Ruegeria pomeroyi DSS-3: one gene and its partner. The protein of the gene in region 2 interacts with the protein of the main gene of each other region in a pairwise test. Links are inferred from orthologs where the notes say so. Each region holds a gene or a part of one and is shown on either strand. Other genes may lie near its edges.

Region 1 (3,360 bases), 2.0 Mb from region 2 along the record:
AGAGGGCGGCTATAAGAACACCAAACCGCTGGAGCCCGAGTTGGAGGCGTTTCTGGCCGATCTTGAATGGGCAGAACACGTGGTTCTGGCCACACCGCTCTGGTGGGGTGCGATCCCGGCCAAGCTGAAGGGGCTGTTCGATCGTGCGCTGCTGCCGGGACGGGCCTTTGACAGCCGCAACACCAATTTCCTGGGCCTTCCGGCGCCGTTGCTCAAGGGGCGCACGGCGCGGGTGCTGATGACGTCGGACACCCCGGCGATGCTGTTGGGGCTGTTTTACTCGAACGCCATCAAGAAGGTTCTGGCCCGTCAGATCCTGGGTTTCGTCGGGATCAAGCCGGCCCGCTTCTCGACATTTGCCCCCGCCACCGGCGCCGAGGGCGACCGGGTCCGGAAATGGCTGCGCAAGGCGGCGCAGATGGGCGCGAAAGCGGCCTGAAACAATTGCTGAAAATCAGGCCCGGGCCGTGACATTCCCCTGCGGGTTTCGTATAAAATCACAAAAATACGAAGGAAGGCGCGAATGTCCGAAATCGAGCAACCCGGAAATGAGTACGGTGCCGATTCTATCAAAGTTCTCAAGGGCTTGGAGGCCGTGCGCAAGCGGCCCGGGATGTATATCGGCGATACCGACGATGGTTCGGGCCTGCATCACATGGTGTATGAGGTCGTCGATAACGGGATCGACGAGGCGCTTGCGGGCCATGCCGACCATGTAACGGTGAAAATTCACGCCGACAGCAGCGTTTCCGTCGCCGATAACGGCCGTGGGATTCCGGTGGATATCCACGCCGAAGAGGGGGTCTCGGCCGCCGAGGTGATCATGACCCAGCTGCACGCGGGCGGCAAGTTCGACAGCAATTCCTACAAGGTGTCGGGCGGTCTGCATGGGGTCGGGGTGTCGGTGGTGAACGCGCTCAGCGACTGGCTGGAGCTGCGCATCTGGCGCCACGGCAAGGAGCATGTCGCCCGGTTCGAGCGTGGCGATACGGTCGAGCATCTGCGCGTCGTAGGAGAGTGCGGCGACCGCACCGGGACCGAGGTGCGATTCCTGGCCTCGACAACCACATTCTCGAACCTGGACTATGTGTTCGAGACGCTGGAAAAGCGCCTGCGTGAACTGGCCTTCCTGAATTCGGGCGTGCGCATCATCCTGATCGACGAGCGCCCGGCCGAGCGGATCGAGACCGAGCTGTTCTATGAGGGCGGCGTGCGCGAATTCGTCAAATACCTGGACCGGTCCAAATCTCCGGTCATGCCCGCCCCGATCTATTTCAAGGGCGAGCGCGACGATATCGGCGTCGAGATCGCGATGTGGTGGAACGACAGCTATCACGAGACGGTGCTGCCCTTTACCAACAACATCCCGCAGCGCGACGGCGGCACCCATGTGGCGGGCTTTCGCGGCGCGCTGACCCGGACCATCAACAACTATGCCCAATCGAGCGGCATCGCGAAGCGGGAAAAGATCAACTTCACAGGCGATGACGCACGCGAGGGGCTGACTTGTGTCCTGTCGGTGAAGGTACCCGATCCGAAATTCTCATCCCAGACCAAGGACAAGCTGGTCTCCTCCGAGGTGCGCCCGGCGGTCGAGAACCTGGTGAACGAGAAACTGGCCGAGTGGTTCGAAGAGAACCCCAACGTGGCCAAGCAGATCGTCGGCAAGATCATCGAAGCCGCACTGGCCCGCGAGGCCGCCCGCAAGGCGCGTGAACTGACCCGGCGCAAGACGGCGATGGATGTCAATTACCTGGCCGGCAAGCTCAAGGATTGTTCTGAAAAGGACCCGTCCAAGACCGAGGTGTTCCTGGTCGAGGGTGACAGCGCCGGTGGTTCGGCGCAGACCGGGCGCGACCGGCGCACCCAGGCGGTGCTGCCCCTGCGCGGCAAGATCCTGAACGTGGAGCGGGCGCGGTTCGACCGGATGCTGGGCAGTCAGGAGATCGGCAACCTAGTGATGGCGTTGGGCACCGGCATCGGGCGCGACGAGTTCAACATCTCGAAGCTGCGCTACCACAAGATCGTCATCATGACCGATGCTGACGTCGACGGCGCGCATATCCGCACTCTGCTGCTGACCTTCTTCTACCGCCAGATGCCCGAGCTGATCGAGGGCGGGTATCTCTATATCGCGCAACCGCCGCTCTATAAGGTCGCGCGCGGCAAGTCCGAGGTCTATCTCAAAGACCAGGCGGCGCTGGATGACTATCTGATCCACCAGGGCGTCGAGGGCGCGGTGCTGAAGCTTGGCAATGGCGAAGAGATCGTCGGTCAGGATCTGACCCGTGTGGTGGAGGAGGCGCGGCAGCTGAAACGCGTGCTCGACGCCTTCCCGACCCATTATCCCCGCCACATTATGGAACAGGCCGCGGTGGCCGGGGCCTTTGTCGCCGGTGCGGTCGATGCCGACCTGCAAGGCGTGGCCGACAAGGTTGCCGCGCGGCTCGACCTGATCGCGCTGGAATACGAGCGCGGCTGGCTGGGCCGGATCACCCAGGATCACGGTATCCGGCTGGCCCGCATCCTGCGCGGCGTGGAAGAGGTGCGGACGCTGGACGGCCCGATGCTGCGCTCGGGCGAGGCGCGCAAGACCGGCAGCTTTACCCGCAGCCTGCAAGAGATCTACACCCAGCCCGCGATGCTGGTGCGCCGCGACCGGACCCAGGCGATCCACGGCCCGCTGACCCTGCTCAAGGCGATCCTGGACGAGGGCGAAAAGGGCCTGACGCTGCAGCGCTACAAGGGTCTGGGCGAGATGAACCCCGAACAGCTGTGGGAAACCACGCTGGACCCCGATGCGCGCACGCTGTTGCAGGTACGGGTCAATGACATGGTCGAGGCCGACGACATCTTTACCAAACTGATGGGCGATTCCGTCGAACCCCGCCGCGAGTTCATCCAGCAGAACGCGCTGAGTGTCGAGAATCTCGATTTCTGATCACGGGCTGACAGTATCGGGTGTCCGGGATCCCTCGGGCACCTCCGTCATTCCGCAATCATCGCCCATTCCAGACCAAAGCGCTGGAGGTACTTTCTGAGGCGGTCGGCATCGTTTGTGGTTCGGCGCTGCGTGCGCGAGACGGCAAACAACCGTCGCCCTGCTTCGCTGAGGCTGGCGGACGTTCGGCAGACACGGATCACCTCGGCAAGCTGCACCCGGTCGAACGGGTCGATCTCTGCCGCCTGATTTCCAAGGATGCCGATCAGCAGGCGGTGATCGCCGTCACCCGCTGCACGCTGCCAGCCCGTCCGAAGCCCCTTGATCTCTTCCTCGACCATGGCGCGGGTGATCCGCCCCCTCGGGGCGAGCGTGCACAGACGGCGGATCGCACTGCCAAAGTCGCGAAAATTTCCGGG
Region 2 (3,563 bases):
AATCTACGATTTCCGGTCTGCGTTCAAAGCAGGGCCATGCGCTCGGCCCGTTCTGGGTCGGGGAAGGGGCGGTAAAGGCCGAAATCCGAGTGGGCAATCAGCGCGCTGACCGCGCCATACAGGCGCTCGACCTCTTCGTCATGCTCGCCCAGCACCCGAAAGGCGCGGTCCAGCTGGGTCATGTCGTCGAATTCGATCTCAAGCAGGAAATCGCGGCAGCTGTCGGCGGCCAGGTTCAGCTTTCGCCGCAACAGCCGCCAGTCGCGCACCACGCCGCGCGCCTTGAGATACTGCATCCAGTGGTCAAGTGCCGCGGCAAAGGCCAGCGCCTTGGCCTCGTGTTTCAGGTCGATTGCGCAGTGGTAAAGGTTCATGGGTCAACATCCCGCTGATGGATGCGCCCAGAATGCGCGGCAAAGCTTGCCGGGCGGTTAAGACCGCCGTAGGGCGCGGATATCTCCGCGCCCCGTCGCGCAATTATTCCTCTTCGCCTTCTTCATCGCCCTGTTCGGCGATGCGGGCAACGCTGACGACCTCTTCGCCTTTCGAGGTGTTGAACACTCGCACGCCACCGGCGCTGCGCGAGCGGAACGAGATACCCTCGACCGGCACCCGAATCGACTGCCCGCCCGAAGTGGCCAGCATGATCTGGTCATCCATCAGCACCGGGAACGAGGCTGCAAGCGTGCCGCCACGCGGACCCGCCGAGATCGCCTTGACCCCCTGGCCACCGCGCCCGCGCACCGGATAGTCATGCGACGACGACAGCTTGCCCAGACCGGTGACCGTGATGGTCAGGATCAGATCCTGCGCATCCTGCATCTCCTGATAACGCTCGTCGGTGAGAACGCCCTCGCCCTCGACCGCATCCTCGTCAGTCTCCGCGGCGTCGTCTTCCATTTCGGCGCCCAGAATGGTCCGGAACCGCTTGATGAACTCGGCACGTTCCCATGGCTCGGCCTCGAAATGGCGGATCACCGACATCGACACGACCCGGTCGCCGTTTTGCAGGCGAATGCCGCGCACCCCGGTGGAATCGCGCCCCTTGAAGACGCGCACATCGGTGGTGGGGAAGCGGATCGCGCGGCCGGAATTGGTGATCAGCATCACGTCATCCTCTTCCGAGCAGATGCGCGCATTCACCAGTTCCACATCCTCGGGCAGTTTCATCGCGATCTTGCCGTTGCGCTTCACATTGGTGAAATCGCTCAGCGCGTTGCGACGCACATCGCCGGCGCTGGTGGCAAAGACGATCTGAAGGGCGTCCCATTCCTCGTCCGGCACATCGACCGGCATGATTGCGGCGATGGAAACCCCGGTGGGGATGGGCAGGATGTTGACGATGGCCTTGCCCTTGCCGGTGCGCCCCGATTGCGGCAGGCGCCAGGTCTTGAGCTTGTAGACCATGCCATCGGTGGTGAAGAACAGAAGCTGCGTATGCGTATTGGCCACGAAGAGGGTGGTGACCACATCCTCTTCCTTGGTCTGCATGCCGCTCAGACCCTTGCCGCCGCGCTTCTGGGCGCGGAAATCGGCCAGCGGGGTCCGCTTGATATAGCCGCCCGAGGTCACGGTCACCACCATGTCCTCGCGCTCGATCAGGTCCTCGTCCTCCATGTCGCCGGACCAGTCGACGATCTCGGTGCGGCGGGGCACGGCGAATTGCTCGCGCACTTCGCGCAGCTCGTCCGCGATGATGCCCATGATCCGCTCGCGCGAGCCGAGAATTTCGAGGTATTCCTTGATCTTGCCGGCCAGAACCTCAAGCTCGTCGGTGACCTCCTTGACGCCCAGCTGGGTCAGGCGCTGCAGGCGCAGGTCCAGGATGGCCCGGGCCTGTACCTCGGTCAGGTTATAGGTGCCGTCCTCGTTCATCTTGGACAGCGGATCGTCGATCAGCCGCAGGTAAGCGGCGATATCGGCGGCGGGCCAGCGCCGCGTCATCAGCTTTTCGCGCGCATCCGCCGCATCGGCGGACGAACGGATGGTGGCGACCACCTCGTCGACATTGGACACCGCCACCGCCAGGCCGCACAGGACATGGCTGCGTTCGCGGGCCTTGCGCAGGTCATGCGCGGTCCGGCGGGCGACCACCTCTTCGCGGAAGTCGATGAAACAGGTGAGGAAACGGCGCAGGGTCAGCTGCTCGGGGCGGCCGCCGTTGAGCGCCAGCATGTTGCAGCCGAACGAGGTCTGCATCGGCGAAAAGCGATACAGCTGGTTCAGCACCACCTCGGGGGTGGCGTCGCGTTTCAGCTCGACCACCACGCGCACGCCGTTGCGGTCGCTTTCGTCCTGCACATGGGCCACGCCCTCGATGCGTTTCTCGCGCACCGCCTCGGCGATCTTCTCGATCATCGTCGCCTTGTTCACCTGATAGGGGATCTCGTCGACGATGATGGCGTAACGGTCCTTGCGCAGTTCCTCGACCCGGGTCTTGGCGCGGATGATGACGCTGCCGCGCCCTTCCAGATAGGCCTTGCGCGCGCCCGAGCGGCCCAGCATCACACCGCCGGTGGGGAAATCGGGGCCGGGCACATAGTCGATCAGCTGTTCGCTGGTCAGGTCCGGATCGTCGATCAGCGCCAGGGTGGCATCCACCACCTCGCCCAGGTTGTGGGGCGGGATGTTGGTGGCCATGCCGACGGCGATACCGCCGGCACCATTGACCAGCATGTTGGGGAAGCGCGCCGGCAGCACCGTGGGTTCGCGGTCCTTGCCGTCGTAGTTGTCCTGGAAGTCGACGGTTTCCTTGTCGATATCGCTCAGCAGAAAGGCGGCGGGCTTGTCCATCCGCACTTCGGTATAGCGCATGGCGGCGGGGTTATCGCCGTCCATCGAGCCGAAATTGCCCTGACCGTCCAGGAGCGGCAGCGACATCGAGAAATCCTGCGCCATCCGCACCAGCGCGTCATAGATCGCGCTGTCGCCATGGGGGTGGTACTTACCCATGACATCACCCACCGGGCGCGCCGATTTGCGATAGGGCTTGTCATGGCCGTTGCCGGTTTCGTGCATGGCATAGAGGATGCGCCGATGCACCGGTTTCAGCCCGTCGCGCAGATCGGGGATGGCACGGCTGACGATGACCGACATCGCATAATCGAGATAGGAGGTCCGCATCTCGGATTCGATGGAAACGGTCGGCCCCACATAGGCGCTGCGCGCGATGGGGATTTCGTCTTCGTTTTCAGGGGTTTCTGGCGTATCGCTCACTTAGGCTGCCCGTTCTGTGTGCAGGTTCTATATATTGTGGGCGCATCTTAACAGACCCCGTACATAAGGTGCAAGCAAGCAGGTCCCTTTGTGCGGGCTGTGTCGCCCCGAACACGGTCATCTTTCGGTAACACTCTGTTTTTGTGAGTGATTAACCTTTTTCATGTTAGGATGAAGAGACCGATCCTGTAACCGGAGGTCAAGATGGAGCGGAGTGAAACCGAACTGATGCTCAAGGGCTATGGCCTGACCACGGCCGAGCTTTTCTATCACATGCCCGATCATATCCATGTTCTGAACAGTTTCGTGTGGCAGGAGTACGACCTGGCGCCGGACCATCCCAGGCT

Evidence for each region.
Region 1: the proteins of gyrA (region 2) and gyrB interact in binary tests that used the Escherichia coli proteins (3 or more experiments, as listed by UniProt). The link is inferred for Ruegeria pomeroyi DSS-3 from one-to-one orthologs.

Annotation. Positions count from the first base shown.
Region 1 is NC_003911.12:169,736-173,095, forward strand. The notes cover bases 192-3,232. They hold gyrB (DNA topoisomerase (ATP-hydrolyzing) subunit B), read left to right. Parts: upstream 192-523; coding sequence 524-2,941; downstream 2,942-3,232. Other genes in these bases: SPO_RS00790 (NAD(P)H-dependent oxidoreductase), read left to right, coding at 192-439; rtcR (RNA repair transcriptional activator RtcR), read right to left, coding at 2,989-3,232. In the rest of the region: more of SPO_RS00790, read left to right, coding at 1-191; more of rtcR, read right to left, coding at 3,233-3,360. UniProt on the Escherichia coli protein: DNA gyrase negatively supercoils closed circular double-stranded DNA in an ATP-dependent manner to maintain chromosomes in an underwound state.
Region 2 is NC_003911.12:2,181,435-2,184,997, reverse strand. Bases 278-3,521 are described here. They hold gyrA (DNA gyrase subunit A), read right to left. Parts: upstream 3,217-3,521; coding sequence 478-3,216; downstream 278-477. Other genes in these bases: SPO_RS10400 (usg protein), read left to right, coding at 3,421-3,521; SPO_RS10410 (DUF6614 family protein), read right to left, coding at 278-374. Also shown: more of SPO_RS10410, read right to left, coding at 24-277; more of SPO_RS10400, read left to right, coding at 3,522-3,563. UniProt on the Escherichia coli protein: A type II topoisomerase that negatively supercoils closed circular double-stranded (ds) DNA in an ATP-dependent manner to maintain chromosomes in an underwound state.